Regions from separate parts of the Apilactobacillus apisilvae genome, predicted to be linked through region 2. Evidence: predicted binding sites of a transcription regulator. Region 2 holds the regulator's gene; the other holds the start of a gene.
The links. The regulator NrdR, encoded in region 2, represses ribonucleotide reductase genes. The targets are predictions, from matches to a motif close to ACACNATATATNGTGT.
Positions count from the first base shown of each region.

Region 1: the regulator NrdR is predicted to act here: its motif matches at 4,102-4,117, upstream of nrdD (anaerobic ribonucleoside-triphosphate reductase).

Region 1 is NZ_CP093362.1:1,015,925-1,031,371, reverse strand. Features, by position in the region: gene MOO46_RS05270 (SufD family Fe-S cluster assembly protein) at 1-570, opposite strand, end outside; gene sufC (Fe-S cluster assembly ATPase SufC) at 570-1,343, opposite strand; gene nrdG (anaerobic ribonucleoside-triphosphate reductase activating protein) at 1,358-1,939, opposite strand; gene nrdD (anaerobic ribonucleoside-triphosphate reductase) at 1,899-4,073, opposite strand; gene MOO46_RS05250 (helix-turn-helix domain-containing protein) at 4,449-4,988, shown strand; gene MOO46_RS05245 (hypothetical protein) at 5,033-5,437, opposite strand; gene MOO46_RS05240 (hypothetical protein) at 5,532-6,086, opposite strand; gene MOO46_RS05235 (hypothetical protein) at 6,156-6,548, opposite strand; gene MOO46_RS05230 (C39 family peptidase) at 6,891-7,577, shown strand; gene MOO46_RS05225 (C39 family peptidase) at 7,728-8,408, shown strand; gene MOO46_RS05220 (DUF1304 domain-containing protein) at 8,508-8,864, opposite strand; gene MOO46_RS05215 (MFS transporter) at 8,972-10,264, shown strand; gene MOO46_RS05210 (hypothetical protein) at 10,383-10,865, shown strand; gene MOO46_RS05205 (ADP-ribosyltransferase) at 10,987-11,970, shown strand; gene MOO46_RS05200 (YbhB/YbcL family Raf kinase inhibitor-like protein) at 12,083-12,592, shown strand; gene MOO46_RS05195 (manganese catalase family protein) at 12,674-13,480, opposite strand; gene MOO46_RS05190 (IS3 family transposase) at 13,739-15,079, opposite strand; gene MOO46_RS05185 (hypothetical protein) at 15,309-15,447, shown strand, end outside.
Region 2 is NZ_CP093362.1:257,223-272,669, reverse strand. Features, by position in the region: gene dnaI (primosomal protein DnaI) at 107-1,039, opposite strand; gene MOO46_RS01375 (replication initiation and membrane attachment family protein) at 1,039-2,403, opposite strand; gene nrdR (transcriptional regulator NrdR) at 2,403-2,879, opposite strand; gene coaE (dephospho-CoA kinase) at 2,891-3,487, opposite strand; gene mutM (bifunctional DNA-formamidopyrimidine glycosylase/DNA-(apurinic or apyrimidinic site) lyase) at 3,480-4,319, opposite strand; gene polA (DNA polymerase I) at 4,337-6,982, opposite strand; gene MOO46_RS01350 (Bax inhibitor-1/YccA family protein) at 7,097-7,789, opposite strand; gene murC (UDP-N-acetylmuramate--L-alanine ligase) at 7,863-9,194, opposite strand; gene MOO46_RS01340 (DNA translocase FtsK) at 9,267-11,669, opposite strand; gene ytpR (YtpR family tRNA-binding protein) at 11,735-12,373, opposite strand; gene MOO46_RS01330 (thioredoxin family protein) at 12,394-12,714, opposite strand; gene MOO46_RS01325 (hypothetical protein) at 12,857-13,105, shown strand; gene trmB (tRNA (guanosine(46)-N7)-methyltransferase TrmB) at 13,115-13,768, opposite strand; gene MOO46_RS01315 (ABC transporter permease) at 13,891-15,099, opposite strand; gene MOO46_RS01310 (ABC transporter ATP-binding protein) at 15,092-15,447, opposite strand, start outside.

The DNA.
Region 1 (15,447 bases), 710 kb from region 2:
TTTAGCTTTCGATAAAGCAGCATCATAAAAATTAACTTTAGCGTGGTCACCTAATAGTACTTCAATCATTATTCGATCATTATTAGAATTATTTGTTTCATCTTCAAAAATAAGGTTAGCTTTTGAACCAGCAGCTGCAATAATTAATAAATGTTTTTCTTGATCGTGATGTTTAACTAGTCTGCTGACGTTAATGGGTGTTTTAATGTCTTTATTATCAGGTATAAATACAAATCCACCAGATTGTAAATAAGCCAAATGGTTAGCGTTCAATTGGTTTTCACGCCATGGGATTGCTTTTTCCATTAAGTTTTCTTGGATTAATTCAGGATATTTGCTGGCAGCTACAAATAAATCCATAGCAATGACTCGATCATTTTTATGAATTAAATTGGCTTGGTTATTAGTGTTAAGTTCCGAGTAATTTAATTCTGGCTGATTAAAATTGAATGATCGTTGCTGGTTTTCAATGGAAAGAGTTGGAGCGATTTTAGCTGCTACCATTCTTTTAACTGATAACCATTGTGGTTCGTTATTTTGTTGTGTAAATTCTTGAATCGAAAGACTCATTAGTCATCCACCAACTTTGCATCAATTCCTAATTTATCACGTAATGTTGCATATCCCCCAGCTTCTAATTGCTCAGCTAAATGATAATTACCACTGGTAACAACCCGACCATCCATCATAACGTGAACTACGTCGGGTCGAACATATTTTAAAATCCGATCATAATGCGTGATAATTAATGAACTGAACTGATTATCACGCATTTTATTAATTCCCTTTGAAACGACTTTTAATGCATCGATATCTAAGCCTGAATCGATTTCATCAAGAATTGCTAAATTGGGTTGAATCATCATCATCTGAAGAATTTCATTGCGCTTTTTTTCACCACCAGAAAAGCCTTCATTTAAGTAACGATTGGTATAGTCTTCTGGAATATCTAAAAATTCCATTACCTGATCTAAACGTTGCATAAATTCTAAAACACTAACTTTTTCATCATCCGGTTTAATTGCATTCATAGCTGCATGAATAAAATCAACATTTTTAATTCCACTAATTTCAGTTGGATATTGCATTCCAATAAATAAACCTAATCGAGCGCGTTCATCAGTGGCCAATTCATTTAATTCGGTCCCATTAAAATAGATTTCACCACTGGTGATCCTATATTTGGGGGACCCCATGATTGTTTGTGAAAGGGTGGATTTACCAGTTCCATTAGGTCCCATAATCACATGGACTTCACCATCTGGAATTATTAGGTTCAATCCCTTGATAACTTCTTTACCATTTTCGTTAATTTTAACGTGCAAATTTTTAATTTCTAACAAAGTAGGGCCTCCTTCTAATGAACTAGTTTGTCCCAAATCACAACTTTATCTTGTTCTAATGATTTTGGTACATTAATAATTCGTTGGTTAGAACTACCGCGAAATTGCAAAGTTAAATCTTTTTTATCTTCCATAAAACGCCCATCAACTAAAATATCGATCATCGATAATAATTTTAATTTATCATAAGATTCCTTCATTAATTCTTCCCAGCGGTAACCTGACCATGACCAAATATCCTTGTTATTGCCAAATTCTTTCCGAACTCGTTTGCATAATTGTAAACAAACTTGGGTATTCAAGAAGGGTTCACCACCTAAAAGCGTTAATCCTTGAACATAATCGGCTTTCATATCTTCAATGATTTGATCTTCTAAGTCTTTTGAATATGGTTGTCCATAATGGAAGTTTTGCGATGCCACATTATAGCAACCAGGGCAATGAAAATTACAGCCACTAACATAAATACTACAACGAATACCTTCACCATCAACGAAGTTAAAGGGCTTGTAATCGGCAATATATTGTAAACTTAAATCATCAGCAAGCCATTCTTTAGGCTTTGGATTGTTTGGCTGTCTCTTCCTTTGCGACATCTTTAATCATTCCTTTCGACATATTCTTTTGACGTGATGAAATTTCAACGTGACGACCATGGACCATTGGTCGTGCTTGAGGATTACCTAGGTAACCACAAGTTCTTTTAACCACATCACAGTATTTAGGGTTATGGTTTCCACATTGTGGACATTCAAAGCCACGTGCAGTGGACTTGAAATCACCTTTAAAGCCACATTTGAAACATTTATCAATCGAAGTATTAGTACCTAAATAACCGACGTGATCATATGCCCAATCCCATACTGCTTCTAAAGCTTTCGGATTTTGTTTTAAGTTAGGATATTCACAGTAATGAATGAATCCAGCTGAGGCATAATGAGGATATGCTTCTTCGAAAGTTAATTTTTCAAATGGATTAGGGCGTTTTCTAACATCATAGTGAAAGCTGTTAGTGTAGTATTCTTTATCAGTAATATCAGTAATCTTGCCAAACTTTTCAATATCATCTTGAGCAAAGGTGTCAGTTAATGATTCAGCAGGAGTTGAATATAAACTATAGTGATAACCACTTTGTTTTGACCATTTCTTACATAAATTATTTAGTTCACGCACAATGCTAACCGTGAACTCATGTGCTTCATCATTGTTTTCCCAATCAGGTCCATAGATGGAAGTCGCAACTTCATAAAGTCCAATGTATCCTAATGAGACAGTTGCTCGTTCATTATTGAATAATTGGTCAACATCATCATCAGAATTCAAGCGTTTACCAAAGGCACCATATTTATAAAGTAATGGAGCATTGTCGGGCTTGGCTTGTTTAGTGCGTTCAATTCGATATGCCATGGCTTGATGGACAATGCGTAATTTTTCATCAAAAATCTTCCAGAATAGTTCTTTGTTTCCTTTAGCAAATAAAGCAATTCTTGGTAAATTAACAGTAACTACTCCTAAGTTCATACGACCAGCATTGACTTCCTTACCTTCAGGACTAACCCATTTGGGAACAAATGAACGACACCCCATGGGAGCCTTAAAGTTACCAGTGATTTCACAAAGTTTGTCATACATTAAAATATCTGGATACATCCGTTTTGTGGCACAATCAATTGCCCATTCTTTCACGTCATAATTAGGATCATTTGGTTTTAAGTTAAGACCTTTCTTCAAGGTATAAATTAACTTGGGGAAGATAGCAGTACGACGTTCTTTTCCTAAACCTTTAATTCTAATTTTTAAAATATCGATTTGAATTTCTTTTTCAATCCAATTAATTCCTAAGCCAAAACTAACGGTGGTAAATGGGGTTTGACCTTGGGATGAATACAAAGTGTTAATTTCATATTCTAGTGATTGCATGGCATCATAGATATCTTGCTTCGTACTATCTTTGGCATAAGCAGCTTGTTCATCTTTTGGCACCCATTTTTTAGCTACTTCTAAATGTTTTTTATAATTAATTTCAGCAAATGGTGCTAAAACTTCATCAGCACGATCAAACGATAGTCCACCATATTGTAGTGAAGCAACATTGGCAATGATTTGTGAAACTTGCGCAGTGGCAGTTTGAATCGAACGAGGTGATTTAACTTCAGCATTACCAATCTTAAAACCATTCGTTAGCATTTCTTTAAAGTCGACTAAACAACAATTCGTTTCAGGAGTTGCAGGTGAATAATCTAAATCATGCCAATGGATATCACCGCGTAAATGAGCTTTCGCTACTATTCCTGGCAGCATTTTTAGACCAATTGCTTTACTAGCAGCACCAGCTTCTAAGTCCCGTTGCGTATTGAAAACATTACTATCCTTATTGGCGTTTTCATGAACAACTCGATCTTCACGACCAAATAATTGATTAATTTTGTGTTCAACATCAGTGGCTTTTGCAAATTTTTCTTGATCCTTTTTTTGAAAATCTAAATATTGTTTTTTATTATCTAAAAGATTATTTTCTTCTAGAAATTGAATTATAAAATCATGAATATGTACTGCTGTGATTTCACTTGTATCTTTTGTCAATAAGTTTAATTTTTCAAAAAATTTAGTTCTAGTTTCATCAGAAAATTTAAACTGATCAAAAATATAATCAATTTTGTATTTATAAAATGGAGTTTTGTCTCCAGTGTTCTTGATAACATTTAAATGGTTGAATAGAGTGTCTAACATTTATACAGAACCTTTCAAAATAAAAAATACACTATAAATTGTGTCTGTTTCCAGATTAACACATAGATATAGTGTAATTACATTCTTGAAAAGTAATTCAAATAGTGTATAGCGAACCATTATAAACTTTTAATTTTCTCATAAAGCCGTAGAAATGGTAATTATTTGTTTAAAAAACTTAATGTTTTAAAAATTTATATAAGAATTGTTCAATCTTATTATTAACTAAGTAAAATTTATTATTATCTTAAATGATTTTATTTTTATATTGCTTTTTATATTTAAAATGCTGTTAAATCAATGTTGCAAGGAATCATTGCTAGTATTTCATTAAAATTTAAACTAATATTTTAAACAACAAGAGGTGATAAATATATGCAATTTGGAGAACGATTGAAAAAAGCTCGCCAAGACAAAATTTTAACTCAAGAAACAGTCGCAAAATATATGATTGTTTCAAGACAAACCATTTCTAGTTGGGAAAATGAAAAAACATATCCTGACATTACAAGCTTGATTAAGTTGAGTGAATATTATGATATATCACTAAACTTACTATTAAAGGAGGATAACGGAATGAAGGAATATTTAAAAAAGAAAGATGTTATAAGTGGAATGAAGCCAATTAGTCAATTATTGGTAACAACTAATATATTATTTTTAGTTATTTTAATTATCGATGCTTTAAATATTGTTAAATTAAATGATACAGCAGAGATGTTTATAATGGTTATATGTATTATTAATTTCGTTGCTGTTATGAAAATAGATAAATTGATGAAGAAATTTGGAATTAAAATTAAAAATAAATGGATTAATATTTTGATGATTGTTTTGTTTGTAGCCTTTTGTTTATCAATTCTACCCACAATTATTTCAGGATTTAATGCGGGAAATCATCCACATTTTAGATAAAAATAAAGTATCCTAAAAATTTAGGATACTTTTTAGCGTTTTGATTAATTTTTCATCCAACGGTTAATATCTTTAAAAATACTACCAATATTACTGAAACCAAGAAAAATATCTTCACCATGAATATATTTTGCTAGTTCTGAAGCACTTTTTGATGATTCATCTTTCATAATGATTTTAAAAGCATCATCAGCAATGTTTTGAGTAAATTCATTGATGATATTTTTTTCAATATTATTTTTATCACCTGATAGATTAATATTGATTGAATTATTTAAGTCATCCTGAAAATTTTGACTGTCATTGTGTAATTCAGTATGTAATGAAACATTTGCTTGTTGTTGTAGTTGTCGAATCTGTTGTAGCATATCCATTTTAATATAGTAATATCTTTTATATTGGTTCACAATTTCCAGAATTTGATCTTTGCTTGCATCATCTAAGTTCATTTTATTCACTGCTCCTTTTTAATTATTTAATAGGTGTTATTTTTTAAATAAAGCTATGTTAAATATATCGCTAATTAATATAAATTCAAATAAACTATCTAATATAAAATAATAATTGAACAATTGCTATTAAATCCATCATTATCCATATAATCAATTCAATGGCGCTATCATTAGTATTATCGTCCATCCTTTGGACTACTTTGATAAATCTTAGTAATAAAATGAAACATATAATCTCCCATATATTAAGTGTTTGTGTGTAAAATTCAATAATAAGAAGATTTATTTGTAACACTTTGACAATAAAGAATCTTTTTGTAATAGACATTTTCATTAATAAGCTATTAAGTTTACTGAAAAAATGAAAAGTAGCTTCAGTTAATGGATTATAACGTAAAAATTTATTAATACTTTTTTTAAAATTTCCAAAAGTATTAATTATATTTAAAACAACATCATCAAATGAATTACCTTTACCAAACATAACAAATAATTTTCTAATGAGCCAAATAATATTTAATAATATAACTGCAATAGCTGATACAATTAAAGATATTGTCGAAAGAAAAACTACTACGAATAATGCTATATTTATAATTAACCAGAAAGCAAATGATGAGTCTTTGAATCGCTTCTTTTTAGCCATGTTAATCCACTCTTTTTATGATAGTATATAATTCATAGAAAAAATGTATCTTAATTTTGATACATTTTTTTATTTTAGTTTATCTGATTGCTGTTTAAATAAGTCTAATACTAGATCGTTTTTGACATATTTATCATTAACTTTTGCTAGGGCAGGTTTATTATCAATCGCTATTTTTTTAAATTTAGCAGCACTTTCTGTATCATTTGAATTTTTAGCGTCTTCAAATAATTTTGAATATATAAAGAATTTGTGATAAGTTTTTATGAAATGATTTAGTTCAATAAAAGCGTTTATGTATTCATCAGTTGACTTATCTGCACTTAATGTATCACCATTATCATTAGATATATTTTTGTAATTTTCGTTATCCTTACCTTGTATTGCCATTTTTATTAATCTATCATCTGCTGGTAAAGCTAACATATTACCATTTATATTTATATCAAGAATATTGTACATAAGTTTACCTCCAAAATATTTTAATATAATTTTATTGTCAAAATTAAAAAGTTTATATAGTACGAAATTGTGTTGTAAGTAAATGAAAAGTGATATTTTAACCTAAAAGTCTTGCCCAGCTCAATTACACTATACCAGTCTTGGTTTTTAATATATAGTAATATAACTGCTTATTTTATTATATTAAGGTTATTTTAAGTAATTAAACATAAACTTATAGTCAATAAACATTTCATTAATGTTAATATTTGTTTTCAAATGAATTAATTATGAATTAATTCAAGATAATAGTATTAACATTAAGATGTTATGTCTAATTAACTATTCAAGGTGGTGTTGTCATTGCTTAATTATAAAAAAATAATATTATTCATTGGATTTTTAGCCTTGGCAATTTTTGGAGCAAGTTATACAACATTTGGTTCTATGAATGATGAAGATCCAATTTCTGGAACGTATTCAATTAGGCCGGCTGAAAAAAATGCTAACGCAGTTGAGTTAAATGCACCATATATTAGTCAAAAAGCAATTAAAGCTTGGGATGGCTGCGAAGCGGCTAGTTTACTAGAAGCTTTTCATTCTAAAGGTGTTTTATTAAATACCGACTTAAAAGAATTCTTAAAACAAATGCCCATCTCTAAGGATGGCAATCCTAACAACGGATTTGCTGGTTCTCCATATTCCAGTAGTGGAAAATATTTTGAATCTATTTTTCCTAAAGCACTGGATAAATGGGGTAACCAGTATCATAAAGTAAAAGATATGACTGGTTCATCAATTAATGATTTGAAAAAACAAATTGATGCTGGTAATCCAGTATTAACTTATATTGTAAGTGGTTATCAAAAACCTCAATATAAAAAATATTCTTTTGGGACTGAAATTGATAACAGTCATGTTGTATTATTAGATGGATATGAACGCGGATATTATCATGTTTCAGATCCTAACCATGGACAATACTGGGTTAAAGCTAGTTCATTTGAACAATCATATAACTATAAAAAATATGCAGTAGCAGTTCAATAATAAAAAATGTCTTACAAAAATTGTAGGGCATTTTTTTATCCAATAATTTAGATATTACGTTTTTCTTAAGGACTATCTTTTATCATATCTATTAACCATATGTTAAGCTAAAATGTATGTATTATTAAATAAAACGGGTGGTTTAGTAGTTTGTTAAAATATAAAAAGAAATTCATATTAACTGGTTGCTTATTCTTAGTCATTATATTCTCCATCAATTTATACATTAGCAATAACAAAATTCCAGGTACTTATATTAATCGGCCAATTGAAGCAAATGCACATGCTATTAATTTGGATGCACCATATATTAATCAAAAATCTTCAAAAGCTTGGAATGGATGTGAAGCGGCTAGCTTACTAGAAGGCTTTCATGAAAAAGGAATCCTTTCGAAAACTAATTTATCAACCTTTTTAAAACAAATGCCTTACAGTAAAAGTGATAATCCTAATAATGGTTATGCTGGTTCCCCATATATTAAGGATCAAGATAATAAATTTCAGTCAATATATCCGAAAGCATTGGTTAGTTGGGGCAATCTATATCATCATGTTAAAGATATGACTGGCTCAATTGTGAAAGATTTAAAACATCAAATTAAAATAGGTAACCCTGTAATTGTTTATATTGTTAGCCATTATAGTGAGACTCCAGAATATCAACATTATAAATGGGGAAATGGTATTGTTAATAGTCATGTTGTATTGATGGATGGTTATGAACGTGGTTATTATCATATTTCAGATCCTAATCGTGGTAAGTATTGGGTTAAATCTAAATTACTAGCAAAAGCTTATAACTACAAACGTTATGCTGTGGCAATACAATAATTGTAATTTTTAATGTTTATTTTTGCACCACTATTTGTTGCTTGGATTATATTCAGAAATTAAAAATAGTCGAATCACTTTTTGTGGTTCGACTATTATTTATATAATAACAATTAGAGTAATAATTGGTAACAATCCCTGTTTGATAATGATACTTTTTTGACTAGTAAAAGCACCATAAATCGCTACAATTATTGTATATATTAAGATTGGGATTACAATTTCTTTAGGATGGTTGGCGAAAAGAGTTCTATATAGTAATAAAATACCAATTAATCCGTTATAGATGCCTTGATTTTTCATTAAAGTTTTATTAAATTTATTTTTTAAAACATCTTTAGGAATGTTAAATACACGGCTTGTATTATCTGAAGTGGTTTGAAAAGTTTGAATAACCATGATAAATAAAAATTCAATGGCCACTAGGATAGTTAAAATATTGGATATAAAACTCATTACATATTATCCTCATTATTTTTTAATCTTATTTTAATCTATTGACATTATATATAACTAAACTATACTTTTCATTAACTAATAAAAGCTAGAGGGTGTTCAATGTTATGGACTCTAATGGTGGAACTATCGCCAAAACAAAGATAAATATTTCTAATCATGCTTCTAATTTACAAATTGTAAAAGATTTTGCTAGTAATATAATTGGATCTTTTAGTGGTGGGATGCTTTCTTTTGCAATGGGTTTAATGCTATTATCTGAAACTAAATCACCAATTAGTTCTGGTCTTGGAATGATTATTGGTCCCATTATGAGTTTATTGTTTTTGGTCCCAATCGGAAATATTGTAGATACATATCGACACAAAAATATCATTTTGACTAGTATGATGATTAGAATCATCACAATGACTATATTCTATTTTACCATTAACATGTTTAACGGTAACGGTAAGCTTATTCCAGTTATAATTTTTTTATCTATTAATTCCGTTTCAACTAATTTTAGTAGTACTGCATATGATGCTTCAGTTCATGAGTTGGTTAATGATGAAAAAATTGAAAAATTAAGTTCTTTAACGCAGATTGCTAGTTCAATTTCATCAATCTTTGCTCCGATGTTAGGAGTAGCTTTATATTCAATAATTGGTTTTGATTTATTTATTTTAATTGAGATCATTTCTAGCATTTTTTCATTATTAATTACCTCTTCAATGAAATTTTATAAAATTAAGCAAGTATCAAGTGAAAATTCTAAGCAGTCATCGCTCGATAAATTTAAAGAAGGCTTTAACTACATTAAAGGATTTAAATTTGTTAGATATATTATTATGATTGGTGCTGTTTTTAACTTTTGTTTTACATCGATAACCATCGGGGTTCCATACATTACTAAAATTCAAATGCACTTAGGAAATGGACCAGTTAGTGTTTATGAATCAGCAGCTTCTGTTGGTATGTTACTCGGCGGATTAACTATGAGCATTATGCCTAAAAAAGCTGGCTATATGATTAAATTTATTTTACCGACATTATTGGGAATCTTTATGTTAATTAGTATTAGTGGGATTGCATTTTTCCATACACCAATAACTGTTTCTATTTTTGTAGGTGTTATTATGATTGCCTTGATGTTTTTACTTGCTATTCTTAATATTACAACTCAAGTTCTTATTCAAAAAAACGTTGAAAATGACTTTTTAGGGCGAGTAATGTCTTTGATTATAGCTTTGAACATGTCTACGATGCCGCTTGGTGCTTTATTTTTCTCTATAATGTTTAAGATAGTGTCTAATACTTCGATGATTTTTGTTATTAGTGGTTTAATCCTACTTGTTTATTTCATGATACTATTACCATCATTATTGAGAATGTTTAAGTCGTCTAAGATAATAAGTTAGGTTGATTTACTTAATGTGATAATCTTTTAATTGACTAATAGATAACTATGAATTAATGTTAGTAACAGAACTATCAAATATATTAAACAATATATAATTGAAAGGAAGATTTTTAATTATGCCAGATGAACAACGTAAATTACCGGTAATTGAATTACCAGAAAGACAAATTACTTTCAGCAAATTAGATCCTAAATATGATCCAATGGTAAGAATGATCAATCGTTTTTCAAGAATTGCCTTAGATGGTCAATTCGATGAACGTTATACTTTTGTTGCTAACTTAAGAGAGCTACAAACTTATGCAAAACGTTTTAATCATTATTACAAGTTACAAAAATTAATTAAAGTTAAAATCGATGATTTAACTGAACAAAATGCATCAGAAGACAAAATTAGTTTACTTAAAGAATTTTTAGATGGCTACAACGAACATTTACAAGAAATTCAAGATGAACTAGATGAAAGTTTTTCTGCTCCAGAATTAGAAGGTATGGGCCATGCTATGGATAAGTTCATTTACAAGAACTTTGATAAATTGGAAGACCGTCCAGAGTTCGATGAATATTTGGAATACAGAATCAATAATAAAAATCTATAAAAAATAAAGCATTGGGATTTGAATTATCTCAATGCTTTATTTATTTTTGAGCAAAATAGTTTAATTTTTGATTATAAAAGATATAATCTATTTAATATGTATTTACTAATGGGGGAAAATTATGAAACGTGCAAGTTTAATTACACTTTTGTCGACTTTAGCAATTGGTTTTACAATTACATCTGGACAAGTTGCTAATGCCAAACAAAAAAATAATACAAATTATGTATCTACTGTGACTAATAAGGAATCAAATTTTAATACTTCTGATGCGCCGGTTACTCAAAGAGTAGCTAACCAAGATTTAACTGTTAATGAACAGAATAGTTCCAATCAAGTTACGATTAAAAAGGGAACTGTTATGACGATTAAAGATGGCAATAACAGATTAGTAACTATTCCTGGTAATTCTGCAACTTTAGAAGTTAATAATATTAATAGTGTTTCTTATCCAAATAAGAGCTATTATTATAGTAAGAAAGATTATGATAATTTATATGCTGAAGGAGCTAAGTGGTCAAAAGGATTAAGTAAGACCCAATATAAAGCTGTTGGTGACTACAGTCTTTCTGGATATAACAACGATAATACTTATCTACGTACAGGAAAATCTAAAAAAATTACCAAGACCAAAGCTGAAGTGAAAAATATTCAAGCTGCTTTAAAGAAGTTTAATTTGAAAAAACCAATGACTGTCTACCGTGGCTTAAACGGTGTTGGTTATTCTAAAGGATTAAACGGTCAAAAAAATCAAGTTGGATCGGTTTATTCTGATGCAGCATTTCAATCAACTAGTGTTGATCAAAGTGCAGCTGTGAAGTTTTTAAACAGTAGTGAAAAGAATGCAAATAATAACATCCTTATTAAATTAAATGTTCCAGCTGGATACCATGGAGCATACATCAACTCTATTTCTAAGAGTAAGAATGAAAAAGAATATTTATTAAACTCAGGCAAAAAAATGGTAATCACAAGAATCCAGACTGTGAATGCAAATGTTAAATATAACTCATATCAACAAAAGAATTCTGACAAGGTTAAGAATAGTAGTAAAACTAATGAAAAATTCAACTACAAATTAGTGACAATGAATTTAGTGGATTAATATTTAAAGTTCTCTATATCATATAGAGAACTTTTTATTTGTTAATCAATGTAATTGACCATCTTATTTGATTATTTTAAAATATTCTAAGTTGCGGAAGGGATGAATTGAATTGAAAATTAATGTACCAATAATTGATGGATATTTAGAAAATAAATACGACAAACATACAAGTAATGAATATAAAGAAAATGGCTTTCCATACGTCTCATTTCCAATTGATATTTCTGACATTCCAGAAGGGACTAAATCTTTATCATTATCACTGACGGATTTGGATTCTGTACCGGTAGCTGGATTTGAATGGATTCACTGGTTAGTTGCCAATATTGATCCTAAAAATAATGTTATTCCGGCTAATGCGGCTAAAGAAAATCCTTTTAAATGGACCCGTGGTAATAATTCTTTAGCTGGTAAATACCTAGGATTGAAGGAAGATCCAATGAGTCGTGGTTATGTTGGTCCAGCACCACCATCTGGCGTTCATAACTATACTTTAACCATTTATGCACTAGATGATAATTTATCTTTGAGTGATGGCTTTTGGTATAATGAAATGATATATGCAATGAAAGATCATATTTTAGATCAAACTACGATTAATATTCCAGTGAAAGCGTAAAAAAACTCCCCAATAGGCTAAAATCTATTGAGGAGTTTTTGTTATTAAAAATATATTGGATTTGCTTATTATTGTTTGTGTTTAACCTTGGTCGTTATGAAGGCGTTTGTCAGCAGGCTTAGTTTTTGGAATACCACCCATTGCTTCTGGATTTTCTTGGTAAGTGAACTTTTCACCATCTTTAGCTACTTGACCTTCAAATGCACGTGAACCTTCACCATCTGAGAAGTTCATTAGAACATGTGCAAATTCATCGTGTTCAATGTCCTTCATATCACCAGGAACAATTACACCATATTTTTCTTCTAATTCTTCTTGAGCCTTCATGAATTGTAGTTGATGTTGAGTTTCACGAGCTAGTAGGAACTTCAACATGTCACGAACTCCTTCATCTTCAGTCATGTAGTATAAGCGACTTACTTGTAAACGAGCTTCTGATTCACGTACAACATTAAAGCGCATATCAGCTACTAAGTTACCGCTTGATGTTGTGTAGCCAGCATTCCATGCTCCACCATTAGGATTATTAAGACTAGCAGTCATTCCATGAACGATTGAATGTTCTGGATCCATACCAGTGTATTTTGCAGCTAATGAAGGGTCTTTCTTTAGCTCTTCATCGCTAGGATTTAATGGAGCATCTTCTAAAAGATAAGCAATCATAGTAGAAATCATTTCAACGTGAGCGATTTCTTCAGTTCCTGTATCTAATAGTAGATCTTTATATTTTTCATCACCAGTTGATGACCAACCTTGTGATAAGTATGACATCATTCCTGTTACTTCACCCCATTGGCCACCTAGTGATTCTTGTAAACGGCGACCCATGACTGGATCTGGACGATCTGGTTTAGCATTGTATTGTAATTTACGAGTGTGTTTAAACATAAAAATCCTTCTTCCTTGAATGCTGAGAAAATGAGGGAATTAGATATGCTGAAATACAAAGACTATGTATGACTAGATATATAATTTTCATATCTGTTGTGATAGCAACTTAAAATGCAAGGACAACGTTGTTTTTATATACAAAATATCTTGCACGATTTAATATACTACGATGTAAAAATAAGTCTAATATAAAGACTCGGAAGTTTTGAAAAAATAAAAAAGCCTGTCTTGATGTGAACCCTTAAATCGAAACAACTATTTATTTTCTAGGAGGTAAAGTTTCCGATATTCTTTCGGAGCTTTACCTCCTAGTTTTGTTTTAATTCTATAATTATTATAATATTTAATCCATTTTTTCATCGCTTTAATTAATGAAGACTTTGTTTCATAATGATTACTCATAATTTCTATTTTCATGATATGAAAGAATGATTCCATTTGTGCATTATCTAGACATGTCCCTTTACGGGACATGGATTGAAAGATGTGATTATTCTTTAATAATTTTTGCCATTTATTATTTTGATACTGAAAGCCTTGATCACTATGGACGGTGGTTCTATAGCTTAATTTTGGTAATTTTTTAATCAATTCTTTCATTGGCTTAATAGTAAAGTCGACATTTGGATGTTCGCTAATGGAAAAATTTAATATTTCATCAGAAAATAGATCCATAATTGGTGATAAATAAACCCTGTGATTTATATCTTGATTACCATATCTAAATTCACTGACGTCAGTTGTTAATTTTTGATAAGGACGATCAGTTTTAAATTTTCTATGAATCCTATTTTTGGCTATATGTCCAACTTGTCCAATATAAGAATTATATTTTCTTCTTTTTTTGTTATATTGATTGGTCGTTAAATTTAATGTTTTCATTATCCTTAATACTTTTTTATGATTAACAACTACGTTGTTATTTCTTAAAGCTAAGGTTAAACGGCGATACCCATAATTAGGATTAAAATGCTTTATTTTAGTGATCATCTTTTTTAAGTTATCATCTTTATCATCTTCTTTGAAATGTCGATAATAATAACTTCTACTTATACCGATACTTTTTAAAATGAATGATATAGAAAATCTTTTAAAGAAAGTAATCAATTTCTTTATGTGATCCATAGTAGATCCACATTCTTGTTTTATTTGTTCATAACGATAATTGATTAGATAATAATTAACTTTTTCTCTTAATGACTTGTTAGGTGATTTAATTTTAGTTTTATTTGATTTCATTTTTTTAGGGCCACGATTAGTGTATAATCCAGTTAGGCCTTTAGTCTCCAATCTTCGCTCCCAAGCAAAGATGGTACTTGGGGCTGATATGTTGAAGAAAAGTGCTGTTTCTGGATACGAACTGTGGTTAGTGTGCATCCAATGCAGCACTTTTCGTTTATAATATCCAGAATATACTTTGATTGGGTGCCTGACAATTAATCCTTTAATGCCGAAGGCATTATACATATGAATCCAATTTAAAATAGTTGTTCTGCTTTTAATATTATATTTTTTAGCAAGACTAGTAGAACCAATTCCTGCTGAAAAATATTCTTTAACTATTTTTTTCTTTAACTCAAAACTAAATTTTGTCATACAAAAACCCCTAAAGTGTTGTTTCACTTTAGGGGTTCACTTCAGTCTTGCTAGGACAAGACAGGCTTTATATATTGATAACACTTGTTATTGTATTGAGAATACTCATCAACTTCTTGCAGTAAATTTGTTTACAGGTGTCGATTTAAGTACTCATTTTGAGTGCTTTTTGTGTATAGAGAGTATTAGTATTATTATGTACTTATATCAAAAGAAAGAAGTCTTTGTAGTGAATTTTAAGAAAGTATCAGTATACTTAGTTGCGTTATTATCTTTTATATTTGTTTTTTCGATATCATCTTTAAATGCCAGTGCATCAACATGGAATAAAGGAATACCTAGTACTATTAAAGGTAATTGGAGAAGTG
Region 2 (15,447 bases):
GAAAACTTCCAGTAAATGTTTTCTTTCCCTGTAATAGATCAAGATAAGTCATATCTTCTAATTAACTACTATTATCATCATTTAAAGTTAAATTGTCAAGTTAAAATTATTGAGGGCGACGATTATATCCAGTCATTTGAACTTCTTTTGATAAAAAGTGTATTCTTTGCATAATTCTTTGTGCTTTTAAAGGTTCTTCATCACCCTTATTATTAAACTTCAAGTGATTATTTTCAAATTGATCCATCGAATAATTAGAAGTGAAGAAAGTAGGTAATTCATTTTGCATTCGATATTCTAAAATAACACTAAAAATATCATCCCTAATCCAAGAAGACATATCATCAGCACCAATATCATCTAATATTAACAAAGGTGTCATTTTAATTTTACCAACTTTTTTAGAAACTGTATTATTTTGAATTGAACCTTTGATATTAGTAACAAAACTAGGAAAATGCAATAGCATTACTTCATGACCATTTTTGACTAACTCATTAGCCATAGCTGCCATTAAAAATGTTTTGCCAACACCAAATTCACCATACAGATATATACCCTGATGGTAAGATTTAGGATTCTCTTCATAATCACTAATAAATTGTAAACAATTATCATAAGCATTTGCTCTAATTTGATTGTTATCATTATAAAAAGAATCAAAATTAATTTTACGTAAAGCGTCAGGTAAAGCAACTAAATGCATTTTTTTTAACATTTTATTAGCCCTTATCGATTCAATTTTTTCTTTAGTTGGAACATATGCAACGTTGATTGCATTTTTGCTTAGTTCTAATTTTGGCTGATATCCAGGAATAGTTGATTCTTCACCAGAATTAACCTTATTACGTTCTCTAACAAATTCATATAGCTTAGAAATTGATTTAATAATCGTAGAATGATCTAATTCATCATTATGACTACTTAAAAATCTTTTAACCTCTTTATCTTGAAAAACTTCATTAGCTAATGATTTAAATCGTTCACCAAATTTTTTATTAATCATTAAGTTAGATAATTCGTCACTTAAATTTTCCATTATCTTCCCTCTTTTCTCCAGCTTCTAATTTTTTTCAGTTTATCATCTAATTCTTTTCTTCTAGAATTGCTTAAATTATTATCGATAGATACATTTTTTTTAGTAGAATTACTTTTTTTAGCCCAATCAGGTAATTCTTCCTTAATTGGTTTTCGATAATTACGTTTTCGTTCACGTTTTTTTTCATCATTACTTTTTTTACGATTGCGAATTTCAGTGATTGCGTCTTCAGCAGTGCGAACGCCCTTCTGTGACCAATTATCAGCAATCGTTGTAAATAAGTTTCTACTTAGTCCAGATTTTTTTTGATCAATAATAATATGATAAGTAATCATATTAATTACTTCAGGTTTTAGTACAGAAACTTCAATCACATCACGAATTGTCCTAACTTCATTATCGTGAACAAAACCATCCACTTGAACCTTGAGTCCTTGCAAAAAATCAATCGGTGAATATTCTTGAGCCATCTCAACAATTTGTTTTTCAGAATTATCTAACTTTTGTGTATCTTCTGGAATATATGTTTTACGATTGTCTTCTTGAACACTGTTTTGATTATTAAATTGTCGATCAGCTAATATTTTTAATTTTTTAGGATCAAAAACATTGTTGTTAACATTAGTTGATCTTTCAATTAAACGCGCCATATTTGTTTCATCAATCCCATATAAAAGATGCTCAGAATTAATTAATTCATGATTTTTTTTAACATCGTTCAAGTTAACAAAAGAACTCTCTAAAATAGATAATATCAAACTAAAATCAAAATCGTCATCTATATTTGGTTTATTTGATCCTTTATCTTCATAATCATTAATCATTTCTTTAGTTTGATTGATAACATCAGGTGTCTTAGATAACTCGCTCCCCTTAATATTAAATACTTGAAGGAAGTTTTTAGATATGTCATCAAACCCGTCTAAAGATAAAGTATCATTAACTAAAGAATTTGATAAATCTGTATATCGATTTTCTCCAACAATTTGTAAAAGTGTAACACTTAATAAATCATCTTTAAAAAATTCAGTTGGATTTAAAGGATTAACCAAGCGATAAACATACTTATTATCTTTAATGTATGTCTTAATTAACCCTGATCCTTCTAATTTTAGTCTAGCTTCATAAAATGCTTTAATATCTATATTTAAATATGCTAGTAATTCAAAATTAGCATGCATTGAAAAATCGGTATCATGTTCATACATTCTCCAAAAACAATTGATCAACGCATATGCATTAATCCCAATTATTGGTTGATATAACATGTCTAATGATTCTCTTTCAATGTCAGAAATATTATAATAGCTAGAAAAAATTTGAAAATTATCTTGTGGATTCAGCTTAGAGCAATTCTCCATCATTATTTACCATCATTCTTTTGATGATCTTTATCAATAACCTCTTTTAGTTCATTATAAAAGACCGTCATATCTTTGAATTGACGATAAACACTTGCAAATCTAATATAAGCAATTTCATCAACATTAACAAGCTCTTTCATTACATACTCACCAATAGATTGACTAGGAATTTCATTTTCTCCCATTGATCTAATTTTACTTTCAACATTATCTACAATTTCTTTCATTGAATCCATAGAAACTGGTCTTTTTTCCGCAGATCTAATAATTCCACGTAATATTTTTTCTCTATTAAATTCTTCACGATTACCATTATTCTTAACTACCAATAATGGTGTTTGTTCAATTCTTTCAAAAGTAGTATAGCGATAACCACACTTTTCACACTCTCTACGGCGACGAATAACTTGGCCATTTTCAGTAGGACGGCTATCGACCACTCTAGATGAATTTTTATGGCAATGAGGACATTGCATTAACTGTCACCTCAATTAATTTCTTTAGATATTTTATTGAATAATTTTACCACTTGCGAACGTGTTTGCATAATAGAACCATTACTATCAACCAGATTATCAGCTAGTCTTTCCTTAAATTCTAATGGCCACTGATTGGCAATTCTTTTAGTAGCATCAGCAATACTCAAACCATTGCGTGCAATTAACCTTAGTAATTGATTATTTGCAGTACAAGTAACTACAACAATTTTATCACACATATAAGAATATCCGCTTTCAAATAAAGTTGGTGCATCAAGAACTATAGTTTTTTCAGTAGATTTGTTAATTCTATCATTTACAGAAAATCTAATATATGGATCCATAATTCTCATTAAGGATGTCAAATTACTTTTATTACTGAAAACAATTTTAGATAACGACTTACGATTTAAGCTACCATCATCATTCAAGATATGGTTACCGAAATATTTAACAATATCATTAAGACAATTAGTTCCTTTTTGCTGTAATTCATAAGTTATTTTATCAGCATCAATAATTTCATAACCATTTTCAGACAAGCATTCTGAAACATTAGATTTACCAGTTGCAATTCCACCAGTAAGGCCAATAATTTTAGTCATTATTTGACACTTGTTTCTGACATTTAGGACAAAAAGTGGTTCCTCTTTGAGCTACTCTAATTTTTTCAAAACTAGTACCACATCTTTCACAAGGTTTACCAGCTTTGCCGTATACGTGCAGTTGATTTTGAAATTGACCAGCTTCACCGAAAGCATTTGAATAAGAATGAACAGTTGTTCCATGTCCTTTAATGGCCATCTTTATTTCTTCAATAATATTACTTCTTAAATCCATAATTTGATTATCTGGAATAGTATTAGTTATTGTTTCTGGATGAATTTTACTTAACCATAAAACTTCATCACAATATATATTACCTAGACCAGCAATATTGCTTTGATTAAGCAAAAATGGTTTAATTTTCCCTCTAGCTTTATTCATAATTGATTTCATATAACCAAAAGTTAAGTCTTCTTTAGTTGGTTCAGGACCAATTGTTCCTAATCCTGATAATGTATGTTCATCACCATTTTTAATCAAATACATCCTACCAAATTTACGGCTATCTTTGTATCTAAGTTCTCTACCTCCATCTAAGTGAAAAATAACATGGGTATGTTTGGTAGGTTCAGTACCTTCTGGTTCAACATCATACTTACCTTCCATTCTCAAATGAGATACCAATGTCATTCCATTTGAAAAACGAAACAATAAATATTTCCCTCTACGATCTATTTTTTCAATTTTTTGATTAGTTAAAGTAACTTTTAATTTTTCTGGACTAACATTAATCATTTTAGGATATAAAACATCAATACTATTAATATGAGAACCTTTGACTAGTTGAGTAAGTCCTTGTCTAACAGTTTCAACTTCAGGTAATTCTGGCATTTCAAAAACCTCACTTTTTATTTAATATTATACCAATTTTTTCCATAATGACTTTTAACTTTTAGTGGAACTTTTAGTTTCAGAGCAGAATCCATAACTTTAGGTACAAGCTTTTCTAATATTTTAATTTCATCATTAGGTGCTTCAAATATTAATTCATCATGAACCTGTAATAACATTTTAGCCTTTAAATTATTATCTTTTAAAGCTTTTTGCATTTTAATCATTGCTATTTTAATAATATCAGCCGCACTACCTTGAATAGGAGAATTCATAGCAGTTCTTGCTGCAAAAGAACGTTGATGAAAGTTTCTAGAGTTAATTTCAGGTAAATATCTACGACGATGCAAAATAGTTTCAACGTAACCGTTATTCTTCGCTTTTCCAACAATATCATCCATATAGTTTTTAACATCAGGATATTCGGCAAAATATTTTTCGATAAACTGTTTAGCATCCTTACGGCTTATTCCAGTATTGTTAGCTAAACCAAAATCAGAAATTCCATAAACAATTCCAAAATTAACAGCCTTAGCTTGTCTTCTTAGCTCAGGTGTAACATCACTATTATCTTTCAAGTCAAAAATTCTTCTAGCAGTAGATGCATGAATATCATCATTATTAATAAATTCATCTTGCATGTTTTTATCATTTGAAATTGAGGCTAAAACTCTTAATTCAATTTGTGAATAATCAGATGAAAAGATTTGCCAATCTTTATGGCTTGGCACAAAAGCTTGTCTAATTTTACGGCCTTCTTCAGTTCTAATTGGAATATTTTGAAGATTAGGTTCAACAGAAGACAAACGACCCGTTTGTGTAAGTGTTTGCAGATATCTAGTATGCACCTTATGATCATCATGAATATCTTTAGACAAACCAACTATATAAGTTGATAAAATTTTAGATAATTGACGATAGTCCAGTACTTCTTGAACTATGGGATAATTTGATGCTAATTTTTCTAAAACATCAACTGCTGTTGAATACCCCGTTTTGGTCTTTTTTAAAACTGGTAAGTGCATCTTTTCAAATAAAATTTCTCCCAGTTGTTTAGGAGAAGCAATGTTAAATTTCACACCAGCTTCATTATAAATAAGTTGTTCTATTTCACTGATTCGTTCAGTTAATTTACTACTCATTTGATCGAGAATATCTTTATCAACAAAGATTCCATCAATTTCCATTTTAGCTAAAACAAAAGCTAATGGAAGTTCAAGATTTTTATACAAATCAATTTGTTGGTTATCGTTTAGCTCATCTAATAATTTTTGTTTGAGGGACTGAATTGCCATAAGCTTTCTTGAGAAATGTGAATATAAAACATCATCTTCAGGAATTCTGCGCTTAGCACCCTTACCATAAACATCTTCATCAGATTGAATTTCAAAGTAGTCATGTTCGTTGGCTACTCGACCTAAATCATTGCTATTATCGTTAGTATTTAGTAAATATGAGGATAATAATAAATCAAAACCGACATTTTTTAGTGTAATGCCAAGACGATTTAATCCAACATAAGTTCTTTTAGTATCAAAAACATTTTTTACAATATTATTATTTTCTAAAATATTTTTTAGTTGAGGTAATTTTAAAAGATTGATGTCCTTGGAAACATAATTATCATTATCAATTTTTAAAGCAAATCCAATGAAGTTGTCACTATGATAATTTTCACCGTCAATACCTAAATAAAAAGTAACCTCATCATTATTGTTCTTTAAATCTATTAAATTATCTTTAGTTAATTCAGTATAATTAATGGATTTCATATCCTTGGTTTCATCAAAATCCATTTGACTAAGAAATTTTTTAAAATTCATTTCACGATAAAATTTAACTAACGCTTCTAGATTATCACCTAAATAATTTAAATTGGTTAATTCAATATCTATCGGTGCATCACGATGAATTCTAGCTAATTTTTTATCTAAAAAAGCTTCTTGTTTGTCTTCAATCAAATGTTCTTTAAGCTTTTTACCACTGACTTCATCCAAATTATCATAAAGATTTTCGACACTATTAAATTTTTTAATTAATTTTAAAGATGTCTTGTCGCCCACACCTTTTACGCCGGGATAATTATCAGAACTATCACCTTTGAGTGCTTTCCAATCAATAATTTGTTGTGGTGTAATTCCCATTGTTTCTTTAACATAATCAGTATCATAATGAGTTACACCTGAAACACCACGATTAGAGATAGAAACAGTCGTTTTTTCTGAACATAACTGAGTTAAATCATTATCTCCTGTAACAACTGTTGTTTGAAAGCCGTTATTATCTGCTTCCTTAGAAATGGTTCCAATAATATCATCAGCTTCATAGTTATCAAGCTCATAAGTTTTAATTCCACGGGCTTTTAAAAGCTCTTTTACATATTTAAATTGTTCGATTAATTCTTCTGGAGTTTTATGTCTTCCTGCTTTATAACCATCATACATATTAGTTCTAAAAGTCGTTTTACCAGCATCAAATGCAACTAAGGCATGTGTGGGATTGGTTTTTTTTAGCATAATATCTAACATATTATTAAATCCATAGATAGCACTCGTATGAACACCCTTATTATTAGTAAAGCGTTCTACTTGATTGATTAAAGCATAAAAAGCTTTATAAACAATACTATTACCATCTATCAATAGTAATCTCTTTTCAGCCATAAAATTCTCCTTTTAACTGTAAAATATTTTATAATTAAATTTTAACACTTATCAATATTAATTATATCTAAAATAAAAAAGATGATGTTGTAATAACATCATCTTTTTTAATAATTAATCTCTATCATTACCACCAAAAATGCTTAATAGTTGTAAGAACAGATTAATAAAATCTAAATATAATGCCATAGCTCCATTAATAGCTAAGCCATTTTCTGAAACTTCAGAACCATGTTCATTATACAATTCTTTAATTTTTTGACTATCATATGCAATTAATATGGTAAAGATTATTACAGCTATAACTGAAATAACAAAACTGAAGAATGGAACTCTTAGAAAAGCATTAATAATACTTACAATAATTAACGCAATCAATGCCCCGGTTGCTTGAGTACCAATTTTATCTAGGCTTCTCTTAGTTGTAATACCAATAAAAGACATAACCGCAAAATCCACAGTAGCAGTTAAAAATGCTTGAGTAATAACCGTTGCACTATATGCTAGGAATATATAAGAATATAATCCACCAGTTAAAGCCGAAAATGCAATAAACATTATAAAACCTAGCGTAGAATTGTTCATTGCAACTTTAGAAGTAGCATAAGCTAAAACTAGCCATATAACAATTCCTACTATACTAGGAACTAAGGCCAAAGTAGTGTGGTAAACAGATCCTACCAAGTAAGAAACAATTCCAGAAATAAGAACGGATAGTGCCATCCATCCATATGTCTTGGTTAAAAATTTATTCATACCAAATGAATTGTTTACTAAACGACGATTAGTTTGATCATAATCATTCATCATTAATCCCCCTTTATATAAAACATAATAATTTAGTATATTTTACCAAATAAAGAAGTATGAATACAAGTTTTTAGTTCACATTATTAATTACATCATTTAGCAATTCTTCGTAAATTTTTTCATATTTTTGAATATCACCAGCACCCATAAAAATGACAACTGCATCGTGATAATCCAATAATGGAGACATATTTTCAGCTTTAATTAATCCACCATTTTTAGTAATCTTAGCTTCTAAATCAGCACTAGAAACTTTACCCGCTTTTTCACGAGGTGAACTATAGATTTTAGTAATATAAACATCGTCTGCTTTATTTAGACTTTCAGCAAATTCATCTAAATAAGCAATAGTTCGACTAAAAGTATGGGGCTGAAAAACAGCAATAATTTTTTTACTTGGATATTCTTGTCTTGCAGCATCTAAAGTAGCATTAATTTCTGATGGATGATGAGCATAATCATCAATAATGGTCATATCACCCACTTTTCTTTGAGCAAAACGACGTTTAACTCCACTAAATGTTTCCAATTCTTGTTGTACTTCATCTAGATTATCATGTTCAAAGTATGAAACTGCGATAACAGCAAGTGAATTCAATACATTATGTTCACCGTATAAGTGAATTTGGAATTTACCCAAATTTTTACCACGATATTCTACGTCAAATGATGAACCAGAAGTACTACGAGTAATGTTAGTAGCTCTAAAATCATCATCTTCATTAGTACCGTAATAATAAATGGGTACATTAGCAGTTAAATCTCTAAGGTTTTTATCGTCACCCCAAGCAAAAATACCTTTTTTAGTTTGATTTACGAATGTTTGAAATGCACTTTTTACATCTTCAATACCAGTATAATAATCCGGATGATCAAAATCGATATTAGTCATAATCGCATAATCAGGTTTAGTTGCTAAGAAATGTCTTCTATATTCATCAGCTTCATAAGCAAAGAATCTAGCATTAGGAACTCCCTTACCAGTACCGTCACCAATTAAAAAGTCAGTTGGAGCAATTCCTGATAAAACATGTGATAAAAGACCAGTTGTACTGGTTTTACCGTGAGCTCCACAAACGCCAATACTTGTATGTCCTTGAATCATTTTACCTAAGAATTCATGATAACGATAAACCTCTAATCCCATTTCACGTGCTTTTTTAATTTCAGGATGATCATCGTTAAATGAATTTCCAGCAATAACAATTAGACCCTCATGGATATTATTTTCATCAAAAGGCAATACCTTGATTCCGGCTTGTTCTAGACCTCTTTGTGTAAAAGTATACTTTTCAATATCAGAACCTTGAACTGTGCATCCCCTATCGCGAAGAATTCTGGCCATTGCAGACATCCCTGTACCTTTAATACCTACAAAATGATATGTCTTACTTGTATCCATAATCTAAACGCCCCTTTAAGTTTTCGTTAATTTAATAATAGCAAACTTTAAATAATAAAGTTAATAAAATTATTAAATGTTTAGTTTTTTATAATCTTTCTCTGTTAAATATACATCTCTAGGCTTAGAACCATGCTGCCCAGAAACATAATTATTCTGCTCTAAATTATCAATCAAGCTTGCTGCACGATTATAGCCAATTGAAAAGACTCTTTGTAATTTAGAAGTTGAAACATTATCTTCTTTAGAAATATATTTTAATACTTGTGGCATTAATTCATCTTGTTGTTCCACTTTATTAACATGTTTTAAAAGTGATTCTGGTTGGAAAGCATACTTAGGTTGGCCTTGCTTTCTAACTTGGCTAGTAATATTTTCAATTTCTTCATCTGTAACAAAAGTTCCTTGTAATCTAATTGATTGACTAGCACCGCTACCTAGATAGAGCATATCACCTTTACCTAATAATCTTTCAGCTCCAGCATTATCAATAATCGTTCTTGAATCAACTTGACTAGAAACCATAAAGGCAACACGAGTTGGAATATTATTTTTAATTGTACCAGTAATAATATCAACACTAGGTCTTTGAGTCGCTACAATCAAATGAATTCCTGCAGCTCTAGCCTTTTGGGTAATTCTAACAATATAATCTTGAACTTCACTTGAAGCAACCATCATTAAGTCAGCCAATTCATCAATCACAATCAAAATATAAGGAATTTTTAATCCATACTCACCATGTTCTTCTGCCATTTTATTAAATTGTTCAACATTTCTGGCACCAGAAGAAGCAAGTTTTTCATAACGTTCATCCATTTCTTTGACTGCCCATTTTAAAGCAGCTGATGCTTGTTTAGGATCAGATATAACTGGTGAAAGAAGGTGTGGCAAATTATCATATGGGGCCATTTCTACAGCTTTAGGATCAATTAAAATCATTTTTAGTTCAGCAGGAGTAGCTTTGTAAAGTAAAGAAATTAACAAACTATTTAAGAAAACACTTTTACCAGATCCAGTAGCACCGGCAATTAATCCATGTGGCATTTTACGAATATCAGTCATTTGTGGTTTGCCAGTTAAATCAACACCTAAAGCTACTGTTAGTGGATCTTTATTGTTTTTAAATTGTGGTGTGTCCAATACTTCAGATAGCATAACTGGTCTAGGATGCGGATTAGGAATTTCAATTCCCACAGTAGTTTTACCTGGAATTGGTGCTTCGATTCTAATGTCCTTTGCCGCTAGAGCCATTTTCAAATCATCTGTTAAGTTAGTTATCTTACTTACTTTAACCCCCAACTGTAGTTTAACTTGGAACTGAGTTACTGTAGGTCCATTTGTCCAATCCACTACATTGGCATTAACATGAAAAGCACTGAGCGTTTCATCTAATTTTTGAGCCTGACTCTCAATCCAATCATCTAAACTATCATCATCAACATTCTTTGGTTCAGATAATAAATCCAAACTAGGAAATTGATATTTACTATCATCATAAACAGTTTCTTCAGACTCATCTTTTTTATCATTAAATAAGGACAAATCTTTTTGAGCATCCTGCTCTTCATTAATAATTGAAGATAAAGAATGTCCTAATACTGAATGCTCTTCTTTATTATCATTAACTTCTGCATCTTTGCTATTTGAAACTTCATTAGTAGACTTTGATTCATCAGAAGGATTTTCTTTGTTGTTTTTATCTATCACTTCAGAATCTTTTAGATTATTAACGTCATCCGGTTTAGCAGCAACAAATTTTTTCCCATCACTTTCAATATTTTTCAAATACTCAAAATCATTAGCATACAAATCAACATATTTACTATATGGTGTTTTATTGTCTTCTGTTTCAGGTTCTATTTCTGAATCATCATCTTCATTATCAATTTGTTCTTTATCGTCATCATTTATAGAAATCAAACTGTCATTAGAATCATTATTTTCATTAATATCGTTTTCTTGATTAGCAATAATCGTATTATCATCGTTTTGAATTTTTTCTTTGATGGGTTCAATGACATCTTCATTATTATCATTATCAAAAGTAGGATTTTCATCTGATAAGGTTTCAGTTGAATTGTCGTCATCTTCATTAGCAGATTCTTTAACAATTGATTCCGATGGATCATAGTTATCTAGGTCAATTGCACCTTCATCATTATCCGCATAAACAATCAAGTTATCTGAATTAACCTCCAAAGACTGCTTAATTTTTAAATAAGGTAATGAAATTTTTAGTTTATAATACGGTTCACTACTACCTAAAAATTCTTGCTGCTTAGTAGGTTTGAATTCAGCAGCTCTTTGCGCAATTGGATTGTCACTTGTATCTACATCAGACTGTTTTAAATCTTTTTTGCGATTATAATTATGCTTTTTGTTTTCTTTGATCTTATTTATATGTCTATTTTCTTGTTTTTTGGTATTGATGCGATACTTTCTGTAAAAAGCAGGTCCATCATAATGTTCCATATAACTTTCATCCTCAAAAATCAATATTATTTTATGTACAAAAGAGGAAGAACTCCTCTTTTTATTTATTCAAACAAAGTGGATGCATTATCAAAATCAAATTCAGATCCAACTTCATAATTATCAGGTAAAATTAAAGCTCCCGGTTTTTGTGGTGCATTCGGAATATGAAGTTCACGTCCTGAACAAATCATTCCATTACTATCTTCACCTTTTAATTCACCAGGAAAAATAATTAACCCATCCGGCATCATTGCACCAACTTTGGCAACAACAACTTTAATGTTTGCTTGCATGTTTGGTGATCCACTAACAATTTGTAAAGATTTACCATCATTAACTTCAGTTTCTGTTATTTTTAAATGATCTGACTTTGGATGATCACTTACAGACTTTACATAACCAACTACAAATTTGGGGTCATCATCTAAAACAATATTATCAGCTAAATTCTGTGCCTTTAAAGCATCATTTAGTTTGGTAACGTCATCAGCATTCAAATCAATTTGACCATTCATATCAGTTAACTTAGGTAAAATATGGCTAGCATTCAAAAAATTGTAACCAATTATTTCACCATTATCTGTTTCAGAAATAGTAACTATATCGTTCTTGTACTCTACATTTTGTTCACCAGTTGTTTCACCTAAAACAACAACTAAAATATCGCCATTTTGTTTAGGATTATAACTTGCAATTAACATTAAATCTTACCTCTCAATATTTAATTTAAAGAATCAATGAATTCTTCAACTTGTTTTTTAGTTTTTCTATCTTTGTTTACAAAACGGCCAATTTCTTCACCGTTATTGAAAGCAATAAAACTAGGAATACCCATTACACTTAATTCAGCAGCTAAATCGATATTTTCATCACGATCAACAGTTAAAAATGTGTATTCTTTATATTCAGCTTCAATTTCAGGCATCGCAGGCTTAATAAAAGAGCAATCGGGACACCAGTCAGCGGTAAAGAATAGAATATACTTGCCACTATCAATTTTATCTTTCAATTCATTTAAGTTCATTTTTGGTAATTGTTCCATTAATAAACACTCCTTATAGTTTAATGTTGTTATATTATAACTTATAAATTAGAAAATGTTATCTACTTTGATTATAATATAACTTAGTAATAATAAATCGGAGGTAATCATAATTTCAAACAATAAATTATTTTATACAGGCTTGCTAATTGGAAGTATTGCAACCAGCTTCTATAGTAACCAACTCTATAAAAAATATAAGGTTCAATCCATAATTAACAAAAAGATTCAAGATGCAAAAAGTAATTTTAATAATGAAATTTATGGATATTGGATTTTTAAAAAGAAAAATGAATACATTGGATCAATTAACATTAAGATAGACAATAAAATCATTGAACATCCCTTTAAAATTGATAATAAGCTTATGTTTAGATGGCAAGAAGATTAAATCGATAATTTAATCTTCTTTATTTTTATCAAAATATGCCACTACCTTATAAATTGGTCCTTTAGCACTAAATTTATGTTCATATTCAGTTTCAATATTATCATCATTATATTCACTATTGTGTAAATCTAAAGATAATAAGTCAAAATACATACCATAATTATTAAAAGTTATTATAGAGTATTCAAATAAGCCACGATTATCTGTTTTAAAAATAACGGGTGCATCTTTTTTCAAAACTGTTTTATAGCTATCTAAAAATTTAGGTGAAGTTAAGCGTCTTTTAGCATGACGCTTTTTAGGCCATGGATCAGAAAAGTTCAAATAAATAGCATCTAACTCATGTTCATCAAAAAATGTATCAATACCAGCACCGTCGGTATGAACCATTTGTAAATTAGGTAACTCAGACGCAACAACTTTTTTTAATGCAATCGCAATAACGGTTTGTTGAATCTCAATTCCCAAAAAATTAATTTCAGGATGTTCTTTAGCCATTTCAACAATGAATTGACCTTTCCCTGTTCCAATTTCTACGTGAATTGGTTGATCTTTTTCAAATCTGGTGGCCCATTGGCCCTTTAATTCTTCAGGATTATCAACGATATATTCTGAATGATCTTTAATAAAATCATTTGCCCATGGTTTATTTCTAACTCTCAAATTTTCTCCTCCTATAAAAAATGGTCAAAACTTTTGTTTTGACCATTTAATTGCCAAATTAATTGTCGATAAAATACTATCTTTTATTCTAAGGTTTATTGTCCAACTACGTCAAGATAGTATTAAATTTTTAATTTAGCTTTATTAACTTTTTTATTGATATAAAATTTTGTGAGCAAGTATAATTCAATCGTGTCTAGAACTATTAAAATCAACGACGTCATAATATTATTGCTAAAAATAGTAGCAACAAAAAATAACAATATTGTTAAAATCATTAGCCTATTAATAATACTAGTAAAACTAGCTAATTTATTTTCATCAGATATTGGATAAATATAAGTAAAAGCATTGTCGTCAAAATTAGAATAATAAGGAATGATTTGAAAAACAATTAAATAAATAAATAACAAACTTAATAAAATAGCCAAGATTGAATTATTTATAAATAATATTAATATTGTTCCAATTAAAGTTAGTCTAATATATAAACCACTAACCTCTTTATCTCTAAAAATGCCTCTTACATATAAGTAAGCAAAAACATTGTTATTATTAAATAATGATAATAATGGATCTAAATATTTACGGCGCTTAACTTTACCTTCTAGCATTGGAACTTCAGTAAACATATTGAAGAATTGATAAATACGATGCATTCGACTATTTTCATTCTCAATTACCTTATTCCAATTAATAGACATATTACTACAATTATTTTTTACGAATACTAGATAAAAAGCTATCAAGATAGAAACAATTAGTGAAATGATTCCTGAAATCCAAATTAGCATATAAAAAGTCAATATAGGTATAACAATTTTAAAAATAAAATTGCGCTTTTCACTATCTTGTCTATAAATATTAATAAAAGAAACGTTCATAATAATATACTTATTTAAAAGTAAAATTATTAACATAAAAGCAGCGTATATGCCACTAAATTTTGAAAAAGTAACTGCTACAAATGGTAATAAAATAATCCACAATAATATTTGAATAATAGAAGCCATTAAATAACTATATCTCATTGCTGATTTAAAATATTTATAAAAAGATTGTTCTTTTGGCATCAAAAATACATAATCAGCCTTCTTTATAAAGTCAGCAAATCCACCAAGTTGTACAGAAATAAACATAACTAGTAAAACTAACGGTTGACTCCACCAAAGGCCCTTAGGAAGATGTTTAAGTGCCATTGAATACTCATAAGCTAATCCACCAAAACAAAACATCAAAGCGATTACAAAAAAATCATTAAATACATATCTTAAATATTTAGTCATTTCAATTAAATGGGCACCAAGACGATGTTTAAAAAGACTATTCATTATTTGATTCCTCAGCTAATTTTAGATAAATATCATTTAATGAACTTTCGTCATCACCATATTCTTTTTTCAACGCTTCTAAGTTACCTTCTGTTCTAACTTGCCCATTATGAATTAAAACAAATCGATCACAAAAGCGCTGTGCAGTATCTAAAACATGAGTAGACATTAGAATGCTACTTCCTTGCTTTTTTTGATTATTAATTAAATTCAACAAATCATTAACTGCTAATGGATCCAAACCTAAAAATGGTTCATCAATAATAAATAATTTTGCATTAGTAATGAAAGCACAAACAATCATCACTTTTTGACGCATTCCTTTGGAAAAGTTAATCGGGAACCATT